Regions from separate parts of the Lentilactobacillus hilgardii genome, predicted to be linked through region 3. Evidence: riboswitches for the same ligand, from Rfam matches in the RefSeq annotation. Region 3 holds a riboswitch; each other region holds the start of a gene.
The links. A riboswitch is a leader RNA that binds a small molecule or an ion and turns the genes downstream of it on or off. The one in region 3 is predicted to bind thiamine pyrophosphate.
Positions count from the first base shown of each region.

Region 1: it holds a riboswitch for thiamine pyrophosphate, as region 3 does, so the genes downstream of both, GQR93_RS03865 (thiaminase II/PqqC family protein) here and GQR93_RS00125 (ECF transporter S component) in region 3, are expected to answer to the same signal.
Region 2: it holds a riboswitch for thiamine pyrophosphate, as region 3 does, so the genes downstream of both, GQR93_RS12075 (ECF transporter S component) here and GQR93_RS00125 (ECF transporter S component) in region 3, are expected to answer to the same signal.

Region 1 is NZ_CP047121.1:849,277-854,135, reverse strand. It holds gene GQR93_RS03880 (phosphatase PAP2 family protein) at 1-847, opposite strand, end outside; gene GQR93_RS03875 (hypothetical protein) at 1,400-1,684, opposite strand; gene GQR93_RS03870 (hypothetical protein) at 1,909-2,448, opposite strand; gene GQR93_RS03865 (thiaminase II/PqqC family protein) at 2,875-3,588, opposite strand; TPP riboswitch at 3,671-3,761, opposite strand; gene GQR93_RS03860 (hypothetical protein) at 3,816-4,226, opposite strand; gene GQR93_RS15255 (AbrB/MazE/SpoVT family DNA-binding domain-containing protein) at 4,563-4,724, shown strand.
Region 2 is NZ_CP047121.1:2,539,030-2,543,888, reverse strand. It holds gene GQR93_RS12085 (energy-coupling factor transporter transmembrane component T family protein) at 1-462, opposite strand, end outside; gene GQR93_RS12080 (ABC transporter ATP-binding protein) at 462-1,892, opposite strand; gene GQR93_RS12075 (ECF transporter S component) at 1,908-2,498, opposite strand; TPP riboswitch at 2,924-3,012, opposite strand; gene GQR93_RS12070 (HAD-IIB family hydrolase) at 3,176-3,988, shown strand; gene GQR93_RS12065 (linear amide C-N hydrolase) at 3,974-4,859, opposite strand, start outside.
Region 3 is NZ_CP047121.1:23,540-28,398, forward strand. It holds gene rlmH (23S rRNA (pseudouridine(1915)-N(3))-methyltransferase RlmH) at 401-880, shown strand; gene GQR93_RS00120 (uracil-DNA glycosylase family protein) at 905-1,486, shown strand; TPP riboswitch at 1,645-1,734, shown strand; gene GQR93_RS00125 (ECF transporter S component) at 1,841-2,428, shown strand; TPP riboswitch at 2,437-2,527, shown strand; gene allB (allantoinase AllB) at 2,583-3,968, shown strand; gene GQR93_RS00135 (NCS1 family transporter) at 3,965-4,859, shown strand, end outside.

The DNA.
Region 1 (4,859 bases), 830 kb from region 3:
GTCCAACCAAAACCCGGTCGTAACCGATTTCCGACGAGCGCGTAACAAGCTGTTGAAATCGTTGTGGAAAAATATACGCTAAGCTTAAACCAGCTTCAAAGCCTTGGGTGGTGTGCCCACTCGGAAAATCATAGTCATCTTGTGGGGCAGCCGCAAAAACATCGGCCAATACGCTTGGGACCTTGACCTGATTACTTTGTCGATATGGTCGAATATATTTAAAATATTGTTTGGGTGTTCCCGAAGACGAAAAGTTTGATTTAGCCGTTAAATCAATTAACTTTACAACCGGACCCAAATCAGAATCCTCGCTTGCCCAAGGGGTTGTGTTACCGTCATCGCCCTTGTCGCTGGCAGGCAATGGTGATGACGGTAACCTTGTGTAATTTGTGTGGGCGTCACTTTTTTGAATAAACTCATCCGCATATGGTCCCAATCCACTGATCACATTATATGGTGAATCACGCCGATCGGTTAAGTATGATCGCAAAGCATCGTCAGCGGAAACATTGGCCGTGATCTGAGCGGTCTTTTCAACGTTTTCATCGAGAATGGTCGGATTCTTCCTGGTCCCGTCACCAGACCAATAATTGGAAAACGTATTTTGAAACACACCGATTCCGGGATTGATGTTGGGATCCAAATTAGTTTTGACATTATTTTTATATAAATCGACATAGTAACCATACGATGCTGCCTTTGGTGCAAGCTCTTCCGCCAAATTTTGATCGCTAGTATCCTGCGCATGCGTGACGACCTGACTTGTTGTCAACGTCACGCCAGCCAATGATAGGCTCAATAACCCTTTAAAAACCCGATTTGATAAAGATGTTTTGCCCCACTGCATAACCCGTTCCTCCACTCGATTATCCTTATTTGACATAACACTTTGCCGATCATTTCATACCCCAAAAATGGTTTAAGCCCGTTATGCCGGTGCTTTAAGCATACTAAAGCAGCGTAAAAACAAAACGAATTCTTTGTAAAATACCCGTAAAAATGACAATAAGTCTCACAAATTTCTTTGGATAAAAGTAACTTTAGTATCTGTTCAAATATTTAGTGACAAATATAAGCAGCAGTCTGGTATAAAGTGACCTCAGCGTACAGTGACGTTAAAAAAATAAGAATCCCGCCAACCGTTAAGTTGACGAGGTTCATTAATTTCTATTTATAAGCGTGAACATATTTCGTATTGGCGGTAATGTAGCCACCATTTGTTAAGGTAAAAAAGAATTAACTATCAAAATAGCTTCCATGCCTTTAACACCAATCAAGCATTCAGAGGATTTTATTAGTCAACGTTATATTTTCTTATCTACTGTTTGAGAGATGATTAATCGTCCAATAATGCCTGTTCTCTTTGAGCAATCAATCCTTTAAGTTCATCTAAATCATCTTAGGTAGCAAAGTTGCGGATGAATCCTTGCGCCTGCGAACGTCGGGAAATATACTGTATTTGTTCTTTGTGGGCTTGGTCCCACTTCTTGTTAACTTGCTGACGGGCTTTGGTATAAGGTTGTTTAGCCATGCTTCTCACATCCTTTAAATTGTGTTCCCGATACCAATATGGTATGATAATTCGTGAAAAAATGAGTACCAGAATGCCCTCCGATACCCGCAATCGTGAGTTTGGATACTTGGGAATGAGACTAGCCGATTGGTTAGTCTTTTTTGATTTCATGGTAGGCTTTGGCTAACAACAATACACCGTAGCACAATCCAATGAAATCAACTACTCACAGGTCCGTCTCGACTTCTCCAAGTCTTACCAATTCGGATACCCGCCACCTCCGTTGAGTTTGAATGGTTGAAAAGTGTGGCATGTGTATCCTGATAACTCACTTGGTTAATCCCGCCGGAAGCTATCCATTGCTTTTAACCATGTTTTGCTTTACACGCTTATAATTACATGGAAGGAACTGTATTTATCTTATGATACCAACCCTTAGCAGTTCCGAGGCTCGTTGTGTAGTCCCATACTTTATAAGGAGCTTGTTCCTGATACCCACCCTTATCATTGGATTGATCAAAAACGCTAAGAACTAGCCGGTTGGAACCACCCAATTTTCTACGATTAATCTGTACAGTCGTAATATCATCTGATGCTTTCGCTCCAAAGAAGTACCACCCATGAGATTTACTAATGACATATCTTTTTGCCGGAATGTGGCTTACTTTCCATTTGTCGTCTTTATGAATCTTATTGGCGAAATAAACCGTATGTTTAGAAAAATGAATTCTTTCATAGAGCCATTTCCCGCTATATGCATTCGTATGACCATACCAAGTATGTGCCCTTAATGCCTTAGGATTTGTATAATAAACTTTTTTAGCTTGAACTTCTGATGGTTTATAAGTGAACAAGGCCATTCCGCCTACAAAACACGCCATTCCTACAAATAATTCTCGACTAATCTTCAATTTAACACTATCTTCTTTCCCCATAATTGATCATTCAATGGTTACTATAAACTAATCCACATATTTCAAAACTAATTATACTTCTTCTTTAAAGTGAATTTTCAATTTTTTGAAACATCTTAAAAACAATAGATCCCCATGCCACAACCCGGCATGGGGATCCGTTGTATTGTCTCAAATGTAGCTTGAGGGGGGTTACCGCATCTGAGTTGAGTACCCAATTTAATTAAAAATCTTAGCAACGTAAAAGTCCCTGAATGACCAGCATTTCAGCTTTTCGCACTTAGCTGCCGGATTCACCAGTCCGCTTTTACAGCCAAATCATACATACAAGTGTCATTTTAAGCAAGCGCTTGAGCTTGAAATGTTTGCCCTGTCAATCGATCAATATGGCGACAAAAGATTCCATAGGTTCCCCTTCAATCATGGCCTATCTATCAAAATCCCAATTTACAAATTCGGTTGATCCTGTCCCTCAGGTGCCACTGTCCGCCAATCATCCCAAGTTGTCTGCTTATAAGCCGCATCCCAAAAATACCATTCCAATAAACAGCTTTTAAGAAAAGTATCCTTGGCTTGGTTCTGTTCCTGAGGTGACGCTGTTTTCGCCTCTTGATCGATAATATTGAAGAAGCGTTCAATAAAGCCGTCCGGTCCAAGAAAGTCCTGGTTGGCAAGTGTCAAAAAACTGTGAAACGGTTCGTCATTCACCCGGGCTTGATTCTGCATATATTTGCCCAACTCAATATAAAGCCACTCACCCGCCGCAAACGATGGCAGGATCTGCAGCACACCATTGGTAGCAATGGTACCGACCATGTGCTGCCGATAAAGTTGGTTGATCGGCTGAATCTTTATCTGCTTAAGGCTTGCCCAATCATGCGTCATGTCGTTGGGTTCCCGTTTTAACCAATCACGCAACATCGTCAGCTGCAAAGACAATCGTTTTTGAAACAGCAAAGCTTGGTCTGTAGTTGTACTGTTGTTGATTAACGCACTAATGACCGCTACCTCATTGTATTCAAATGCGATGTCCTGCTCATCATAATAACGTAATTGGGCTGGCGTTAATTTCCCGGTAATAATGCCCTGAACAAAAGGATGCTTCTCGCTGGCAACCAAATATGGTCGGGCTTCTTTGATCATTTCTTCAGATAATGACATACTGATTCCTCCTAAAATTCCTGGTTTGGGGAACCAGTCGTGACAAAAGAAAAGCCCACTTGTCATTTCAAGCGGACTGGTAATGCTAATTACTCGATCTTCCTTCGACAGTACTAACTGCAGCAGGTTCCATGGGTATTTCTCAGCCATTAAAGGCACCCTAGACCACGAATGATATTTATTTCGTTTATTTATAGCAGTTAATTGGTGACAATCAGATACACTTATTAGCTTCTATGAAAATATGTCCCAGACTTTGAATGCACAGATCGATACATAACCAAATGATGACCCCGACGCCCCAGAACTGTTTTTTCATGGAAACCTTTCTTCGTATATGGATGAAAGGTTTCATAGCCATCAATCACATACTTACGATTCCCGAGATACTTCCACCGGGGATTTCTGATATTATGGGCCTGCATCCCGCTGCTCGCCCAATCAAGCTTGTTCCTGGTCACGGTTATTGCATCCGATCCCAATGGTGCCTTATCCTTGTGTGTCCAACTTCCACGTAATGCTTTAGGTGTGCCTCGATGCCAACTGGCCGCAATAGTGCTTTGATTAAAGCCAGCAAAAACACCCACACCAGCAAAAGTTGCCAACGTTACTGCAAAAAATGATCGTCTAAATTTCAATTCTGATACCCCCCTAAACAATAATTATTTGTTTATAATCGAATTATACTTCAATAATCCATAAATGGCGCATCAATTTTTGATTTTTACAATCTTTTACAATTGGGAGGTGAATATTGACAGTTTTCCAGCAAAATCAGGTTTAAATTTACCAACAGTTAAAAAATATTTTTTCTATCATTGTCATTGAATCATAGTATTCGCCGTCAAAATTCATTAAAGATGAATCAATTGCTACTTAATCCGCCTTATGCTAGAATAATGAACAAGTTACATCATGTAAACTTTTAATGTAACTGCTGTTCACAACATCATAGACTACAAGGAGGAATTATTATGTCAAAACATGTACAGATAGTTTCTAACAATGGTCGAGTATCAATGTCCGCGGAATTACGCGAGACAGATTTTCTCCAAGCTGGTGATCAGGTGACTTTTCGGACCGATGAACAGGGTCAGATTATTATCGAAAAGACACCCGATGATTACCAGGAATAACCATTTCTTGAGTTTTTGATACAGAATTACATTAGATCTTTAATTGGGAGGAGCTGGAAATTTCAGCGCCTCTTTTTGAATTCCGGTAAACTTCTCAAAATAAGAATTGCCAAGTCAATCCCATGCCAACAGCCA
Region 2 (4,859 bases), 560 kb from region 3:
CTTGGGAGACCAAACGTGAAAAACCTCTCCACGCATTAAGGCAGATGTTTTGATGATTTGTACTTCTTCCCTGATTTTGGGCATCAGGTTAAAGGCCGCCAGCACCCCGTAGGCAAACTTTGAGGGTAGGCGAAAGTCTTGTTCCAAAGTCAGTGCCAAGTCCGTGATACTGCTTGTTAACGTGAATGTTGCCCCTAAAAAGACGTAGGCGTAGATTCGTGTAAAAAGAACCCATGCAAAGTGGATCCCATCGGAACCATACAACCATTGTGAAACAAATAGGCCCAAAGCCGGAAAAAGCGGCCAGAATATAAGAAGAAACAATGTCTTAAAGTTCATCCGTTTAACCATGACATATACAAAACTAATCGCAATTAAGATAATGTTGACAATTAAACTTTGGGTAAACGAAATTTCCAAGGCTATTAAGACAACTAAGAGTAATTTCATTCCAGGATTCATTAGATAACCTCCTGGTAAGTCAGATTTTGATTTTCAAAATGGGCATGATAATCAATTAAGTCTTCCAGTCCGGATAATTGATGGGAAATGATGATTTGAGTTTGACCATACTTTGTTTTGGCCAGTTCTAAGAAATCGGTCATTAATCGCAGTGATTTGTAATCCAATCCTTTAAATGGCTCATCCAACAATAGGACGGGTGGGTTCATAATCAGCATTTCGACAATCTGAAGTTTCTTTTTTTGTCCCTCACTTAAAGAATAGACAACTTGTTCATCGCGACCCTGCATGCCCAATTGTGTCAGCATTTGTTCAACCTGTTCATGAGTGTAGTCTTGGTTAAACCGGTTTGAGAACGAAAGATCCAGTTCTTCTTTAACCGTGACGTTTAGAAATTGGTTTTCGGCATCTTGAAACAATAGCGTGACGTTCTTAGCATAGTTTAACGGCTTGATCTTTTTAATGTTCTTTCCGTCGTAAGAAATCATTCCGGCATACGGTAATAACTTGGTTAGTGCGTTAAATAATGTTGATTTTCCAATACCATTGGCACCGGTAATTAAAGTCGTTTTTTGGCGATAGAAATTAAAATGATCAAGCTGTAGGAGCAAAGAATCGTGCGGTGCCAATTTGAAATGACGTAATTCGATAACTGAATTCTTATCATCTTTCGGTGGTAACGCAAGCTGCTTATCAATTGTTTGGGTGGATTCAAAGTTATCAAAGAAATGTTGTGATTCCGCTTGATTTAATAAATCAATGTGATGGGTCTGGGGATCCAAATAATAAAATTCATCAATGACTCCCTGGTAATTTCCCAAATCATGGTCTGCAAGAATAATTGTTTTGCCGTGTTTTTCCTGTAATTCCTTTAGTTTGTGGATTAAATCAATTCTGGAATCAGGGTCGATACTGGCAAAAGGTTCATCCAATACAATAACCGGTGCATCCATGGCGACAATACAGGAAAGTGCAACCCGTTGCTTCTCGCCCCCGGAAAGGGTGTTGATGATCCGATCCCTTAATTTTTCAATCCCACAAAAAGTGAGGGCATGATCGATTATTTTATCCATTTGATCAGGTTGGGTTTGAATATTCTCAAGAACAAAGGTAAGCTCGTGGATGACGGTATCCATCGCAAATTGTTGATTGGGATTTTGAAACATCATTGCGACGTGGTTGCTGACATGGTTTCGGGGAATTTCCTTAATATTTGTATCACCGAATTTGATGGTTCCCGTCGCATCGTTGCCGATAAATCTTGGGTACAGCCCCGCAATAAAGTACAGGAGCGTTGACTTCCCACTACCGGATGGTCCGGAAAGCAGGGAAAAGTGATTGTGCTTGAATGTTAAATTAAGATCATTTAGTACCTTGGTCTCACTTTTGGGGTACTGATAGGTAAAGTCGCTAATCGATACGTCAGTCATGTCTAAAACCTCTGTTTATAGATTAAATGCATTACTACGATCCAACAGCTTAACGATCATTTTGGTGACAATGCCACCGAAAATAAAGGTTGAGATGTAACGAGTGATGAATAGTCCGATCAGAAGCGGTAATGCAAATTTATCGTATCCGTTTTTAATCATGTCCCAGGCGAAAGTTACAACAACGGTTGTAAAGATTGAAGCATTTAGTGAAACCCAGTCGTAACGTTTGTAGCCGGTGAAGGTAAAACCAAGTTCGGAACCAATTCCCTGAACCAGTCCGGAAATAAAGGCACCGGCGCCCCATTGACCGCCAAGGAAGACTTCAACGGCAGCACCAAGAAATTCACCAAGAAAGGCCGAACCAGCCGTTCGGATGATGAATCCGGTAAGCGGACCGGCCATGCACCAAAGCCCCATCAAAATATCATTGGCAAATGGCGCAGCACCAATTGGCGTGAGGGCGACCGTTAATGCAGTATAGAGAAAGCCGATTCCCCAAAAAATAATGCCACAAAAAATAGCAATCAAGGCGATCAAAATAATGTTGCGTAACGTCCATTTACTTTGATGCTGATTGTTGCTTGCTTGACTCTTGTTTTCCATAAAAAGACCTCCAAATAGTATAGTGTGCGATTCAAAGCGGTTAACACCCGGAATATAAGGCGTCGATTTGGGAAATCCCGATTTTGGATTTTTCAAATTGATCCCTTATATGGAGTGGTGTTGCTTTGAAGAGCAGTCCTAAAAAGTGTGCGATTCAAAGCGGTTAACACCCGGAATATAAGGCGTCGATTTGGGAAATCCCGATTTTGGATTTTTGAAATCAATCCCTTACATGCAGAACGTTGCTTTGAAGAGCAAGATAGTCCCTACACTGGAGTTGCGGATAAGGCGAGAAAATAACATGAATAAGATAAAAATTGCAAATAAAACTGAAAAATCCTGTCGCAAGCGATTTTAGTCAATAAAAAGAGGCTCGGACAAGATGTCCCAGCCTCGAAATTCATCAATACGCTTAATCCATTTCGTGCACAACGGAATATGCTCCCTTCGCTGGTATTATCCAGATCAGGTTCGATGGGTTTCTCTCAGCCTAAAGGCACCCCAGATAAGTTGTATCATCAAGGAACAGTATACTAAATATAAAATTGTTTTACAAACGGAGTGAAACATTTAAAATTAAGGGTGTAGCTTTTATTGGATACACAATTAAGTAAATGATTTGGATAAATATATAATATATTCGTAATTTAAAAATAACGATAGTCAGGAGAATTGCCGTGATTAAAGTAATTGCAAGTGATATGGACGGAACCTTTTTAAATGAAAGGGGGACATTCGATGAAAACAGGTTTCAAGGTGAATTGGATCGATTAGCCCAAAAACAGATGCATTTTGTTTCAGCCAGCAGCAATCATTATCAACATTTATTAAAAACCTTTGAACACGTGTCAGGGCCAATTTCTTACGTTTGTAATAACGGCGCGTTGGTTGTTGACGAACGCGGTGTCATTGTTTCGGAAGATATTATTGACCATTTGGTACTCCGAAAGGCACTGGATTGGATGTTAAAAACGCCAAGTTTCTTCGGGGCCGAGATCATCCTGGTTGGCCGAAACGGAACGTATTGCAATCTGCCAAGCCAATCCAAACGTTTTAAAGCGTCCAAGTATTTTTACGAAAATATGCAATCTGCCAAAGATCTGCGATTGGTTTTTGATTCAATTTATAAGATTGATATCACATGGGAGACGGGTGGCGTACTTGAACGACAAAATGAGTTTAATCATCAATTTAGCGGCCGACTGAGCGCAACGTCTTCGGGGATGAACGGATTGGATGTCATGAACGCCGGTGTGACCAAGCTGACCGGTATTCAACCACTGCTTGATGACTGGCGGCTATCATTTGATGACGTTGCTGCTTTTGGCGATAACGGTAATGATTTTGAGATGGTCAACGCCGCAAGGGAGGGCTATGCGATGAAAAACGCTGCCCAGGATTTACTGGTTAAAGTTGAACACGTGACTCATTTAACCAACGATGAACAAGGCGTTCAAGAACAAATTGATCATTATTTAAATGAGGAATAGGTTTTGATTGGTATGTTGCGCCAACTCGTCACTCAGAGAATAACTGAAGACCTGTTTTGAATCGTGATATCTAAAATAATAGGTTTGATCTGTTGAATCAAGAATCGAAATATAGTGGGTATAATTGAAGTTGGGGTGTTGATGCATGGATGGCTTGTATGGAATTGCAACGGTCGCCAAATCATTAAACAGTCGGTTTCGAGCCTCGAATTGTGTTCGACTGGGCTGGGCACCAAGTTTATTAATGGCGGTGACTAAAAATCTGGTTGTGGGTGTGTTGGTTGCTCGAGGAAACTTCTGGCTCATCACAATCTGTTGTGATTTTTGAGATAGTTCAGTTAAATCCTCATTAGTATGAAGTGATTTGGCAAAACGTGCCATATGTTCCGGATAGGTTGGCGAGTTGGTTAGAACACCGATTGAATCGGAGATGACTTCAAGACCTTTAATGGTTGGTTCTATAAGTAAGGTTTGACCTGCCTGATCAGCCAAAATCCAGTGAAAGGCAAAGATCTCATTGCCGGCCAGCCAGTTTTGACCAATAATGGCGATATGCGCCAAATCAGCTTTGACTTCTTGAAGCGAGGCGTGTTCACCAAGTACCCAGGGGAGAAAATCCTGCGGTGTTAAATTGAGCTTGTCTGCTATCGGTTTATCCAAATAATGGGCTTTAAGAGGGAACATTAATTCCGCGCAACTAAGCCCTTTGGTATTGACGCCATCGGCAACCAGTATTTGGTCATTTTCCTCGGTTCGACCGCCGCCGATATAAGGATAACGAATGGCACGTTTTCCCGATAAAGCGGTTTCATAATAGTCTTGATTAATAAGCGCTGGTTTCCAAGCTGCCCGGACCGGAAAATCCATTGTT
Region 3 (4,859 bases):
AGTACTGATAAAAACAAACCAATTTTGTACACATTTCTCCTGTGGATAAACCTGTGGACAATCCACAAGGTGAATTGAATTCACTGGTATATTACCGTTAATAAGTTATCCCCAGATTTTAAAAGTTATCCACACTTTCTGTGGATAACTTTTTTTAGAAATAAATTCTTGTTTGTTCGGTTTCCAAAATGCTGATATAATAGGGTTTGCGAAGTGAATTTGCGAACGGGTGTTGTCCACAATTATGTGGACAACTAAAAGGGTACTTGACATATTTTAAAAAAATGCTGTGGTAGAAGAAACCGGTTTAAGTTATCAACCTGTGGATAACTATGTGGACAACTTGTTTATAAGCCTCTTTTTTTACACAGGCTAAAAATGGAATTAGGAGAAAATGAGATTGAATATTAAATTAGTCGTTGTAGGAAAATTAAAGGAAAAATATTTTAAGCAAGGGATTGCTGAATATGCAAAACGTTTATCCCGTTTTTGTAAGTTTCAAATTATAGAAGTTTCCGATGAAAAGGCACCTGAGTCGTTAAGCCAAGCCGAAATGAATGAAGTTATGAATAAAGAAGGTTCGCGAATTCTAGATAAAATAAAAGATCGTGAGTACGTCTATGCGCTTGCGATTTTAGGAAAAGAGCGATCTTCTGAACAGTTTGCAAAGGAAATTGCTGATCTGACGACCTATGGTCATTCCGATATTACGTTTGTGATCGGAGGCTCTTTAGGGTTATCCAAGCATGTTTTGGATCGCGCAAACACGCAAATTTCGTTTGGAAAGTTTACGTTGCCTCATCAATTGATGAGATTGGTTTTGACTGAACAAATTTATCGAGCATTTATGATTAATGAGGGAAGTCCATACCATAAATAAGTGTAATCGAAAAGAGGCTATAGAATGCAAACGGCAATCGATATTTTCAATGCTATCCAACGTGATCCGCAAAATAAGATTTATACTGACAAGGGTGTGTTGCCGCTTTATCATATTGAGCCAAACGCCAAGATCCTTATTATTAGTCAGGCACCAAGTCGGAAAGCACAGGAATCGATGGTCTTTTGGAATGATCCAAGCGGCGATCGGTTACGCGACTGGATGGGGATTGATAAGGATCGGTTTTATCATTCAGGTAAAATTGCCGTGATGCCTTTGGATTTTTACTATCCAGGTAAGGGAATACATGGTGATTTGCCACCCAGAAAAGGGTTTGCGGATAAATGGCATCAACCCTTATTATCATTGATGCCAAACGTCCAGTTAAAATTGTTAATTGGTCAGTATGCGCAAAAGTACTATCTTCAAAAAAATCGACAAAAAAATTTAACAGAAACTGTTCGCTGTTTTGAAGATTATTTACCGGAGTATTTTCCATTGGTGCATCCCTCACCTTTAAACTATGGGTGGATGAAACAGCATCCCTGGTTTATAAAAGAAGTCGTGCCGGAATTGCAAATTCGAGTTAAGAAATTGATGAATTAATCGGGTTTATTATAGTGTTAAACAGGGATGCTACAATGTATAGCCTGATTCTTTTGATTATTAAATTGCGATTACGCTGTTTAGCCGGTTTAACATGAACACTTAATAATCAACTTGCTTTTCTTCACCATTTAAGTAATAATTAAGATGTCAAAATCGAATATTGTCTGGGGTGCCTCTTTGGCTGAGAAATACCCATTGAACCTGATGCAGTTCGTACTGTCGGAGGAAGACAACAAGCAATTACCTATCTCGTGCACAGTTAACTATGTAGGTAAAGACTCCTCTCTCTGTAATTTCAGGGAAAGGAGTTTTTTTGTTGTTTCACAGATAATTCCCTTTTGAATACTTTAGATGTTGATCATCATATGGAAAGGAAGAAATATTGTGAAAAAGAAATTTCATTTGCAGGATGTTATTTTGATCGCATTAATTGCGATTGCGTTTGGTGCTATTTTTGTTGGAACGGACTGGATATATAATGCTTTATATCTGGTAATCGGGCCCTTTGCCAATGAAGCTTTATTTGGGCTTTGGATCATGGCTGGACCGTTGACGATGTATTTAGTACGGGTTCCCGGTTCCGCGATTATCGGTGAAACCTTGGGAGCTGCAGCTGAGGTTTTATTTGGAGGCACGTTTGGTGCTGCAGCGCTAATTTCCGGGATTGTTCAAGGCTTTGGCAGTGAGTTGGGCTTTACATTTTTACGCTATCGCAATTGGGGATGGGCAAGTCTTCTGACATCTTCCATTACGACAACCGTTGTGGCTTTTGGCTACGAGCTGTTTAGGTTAGGCTATGTTAAATATTCGGTTCCGATGATTATTGCATTATTTACTGTTCGTTTGATCTCTGATATTGTTTTTGGTGCGGTTTTGGTCAAAATGATTTTCTCACTTGTTGAGCGATCATCAGTCCTGCATTTTAACGTTTCAAAGTAAAAGCTTAATAAAGATGTCTGGGGTGCTTTTATAGCTGAGATGATACCCATTGAACCTGATACAGTTTGAACTGTCGAAGGGAGACTAAGCCGGTTATTCTGAATAAGAAGCCGTTTGATCTTTTCTTCGACTGTTTTGAAGGAAGGATTTTTTTATGGAATATTCGTTAGTCATTACAAATGGTCATATTGTGACACCAACTAAAGTTGTAAACGCCGATTTAGCGATCAAGGGCGGAAAAATTGCCGCCATCGGAAGTGGTTTGGCCGATCAAGCGGATAAAGTAATCGATGCCAATGGCCAAATCGTGTTACCGGGGATGATTGATTCACACGTTCACATTAATGAACCCGGAAGAAGTGACTGGGAGAACTATCATACCGGTTCACAAGCATTAGCGGCCGGTGGGACGACCACAATGTTGGTTATGCCTTTGAATGCCTTACCTGCTCGGACCACAGGGGAAGAATTTAAACGACAAAAAGAAATTGCCGAGCATAAATCCTATGTCGATTTTGGATTATATGGCGGCCTGGTTCCGGGAAATCTGACTGAAATTCAAAAAATGGCAGACGAAGGTGCAATGGGTTTTAAAGCATTTATGGCAACGACCGGCTCAGATCTTCCCGGGGATTTTAAAAACGTTGATGATTATCAGTTACTAAAAGGGATGCAGGCTATTGGTAAAACGGGATTGCCTATCCTGGTACACGCTGAGAATGCAGCCATTACTGATGGTTTAGCTGCTGAGAAGATTGCCGAGGGGAAAACAGACATTCAGGACTACGTCGATTCAAGACCACCATTTGTTGAAGTCGAAGCAGTTCGCCGAGCCATTTATCTTGCCAAACAGACTAATGTTCATTTGCACTTTGTCCATTTGTCTACACCTGAATCCGTTGATCAAGTGACCCAGGCTCGACAGAATGGGCAGAATGTGACGTGTGAAACTTGTCCACATTACCTGATATTGGATCGTAATCAATTTGAAAAAATTGGACCGTTGGCTAAATGTTCACCGGCACTGAGAGATCCTGAAATTGTTAAAGGACTTTGGAAGAAAGTGTTTGCCGGCCAAGTTGATACAATTGGTTCCGATCATTCGCCGGCTCCAATGTCGATGAAGGAAAGCCCAGAGCATAATATTTTTGATATTTGGGGTGGTGTGAGTGGCTGCCAAAATAATGTCGATTTGCTTTATGATGAAGCAGTTAAGAAACGGGGGTTGCCTGTTACAGATTTCGTGAAGCTCACGGCTGAAACGCCGGCAACATTATTTGGAATTGTCAATAAGGGAAAGTTACAGGTTGGCTATGATGCTGATATCACGCTTTTAGATCCTAATCAAAGCTATGTTTTGAAAACAAAGGATTTGTATTATGAAAACAAAATTAGTGCTTATACCGGTTTTAAAATTAACGATCGAGTCACAACGACCATTCTTCGGGGCCAGATTATTTACACTTTGAAACAAGGCTTTGTGGGGCAACCAACCGGCCGGTTTTTAACAAAACAGCGTGCTGGAGTTGAGTCATTATGAACACATCAAAGGCGCTTTCAATTTCACCCGATTTAAAGCCTCGAACCCAAGCCGATAGACATATTGGCCAACTTTCGTATATGGCAATGTGGCTGGGAGACGGGTTTAATATTGGTAACGTCACTTTAGGTTCATCGATTGTTGTAGCTGGTGTCGCAACGATGAATCTGCTGCAAACGATTCTTGCTGCGGGAATGGCGATCGCAATTATCACCATTATTTTTGTACTGAACGATCATTTTGGGTACTATACCGGTTCGCCATATGTCATACAGTTACGAATGACATTTGGCATTTTAGGATCAAAATTAGCCAGTTTATTAAGAGGGATTCCCGCAATTGTATGGTATGGGTTTCAGAGTTGGACCGGTGGGTTAGCATTAAATCAAATTTTTAAAATTACTAGTGGTTATGATAATCCTGCTACGTTTTTTGTGGCGTTATTAGTTGTGCAGACTTTAATTTCCATACGAGGGTTTAAGTCAATCAAGGTTGTTGCAACCTGGATCTCTTTAGTCATGGCTGTTTTATTGATCGGAATGCTAATTTATTTAGTTACTCAGAGGACAGCAGCTTTTTCCAATCGGATGATTAACGTCAAAGGCACTTGGGGCCCAATTTTTTGGGGATTCGTAGTTGCATTTTTAGGAAATTATACGGCTGTGTTTGAGTCTGCGGCTGACTATTCACGAGAATTACAAGCGGGTTTGTCAAACAAGCGTCGGGCAGCACTTTATTTTCTGCCAATTTTCATTGCCTATGGCATTACAGTTTTAACCGGAGCATTATTGGCTGTTGTAACCGGTATTTCAAGCCCGGTTCATGCAATGGCGCATCTATTTAACAATAATCTGGTTACCGTTGTGGTGTCTGCATTCATTGTTTTAGGAA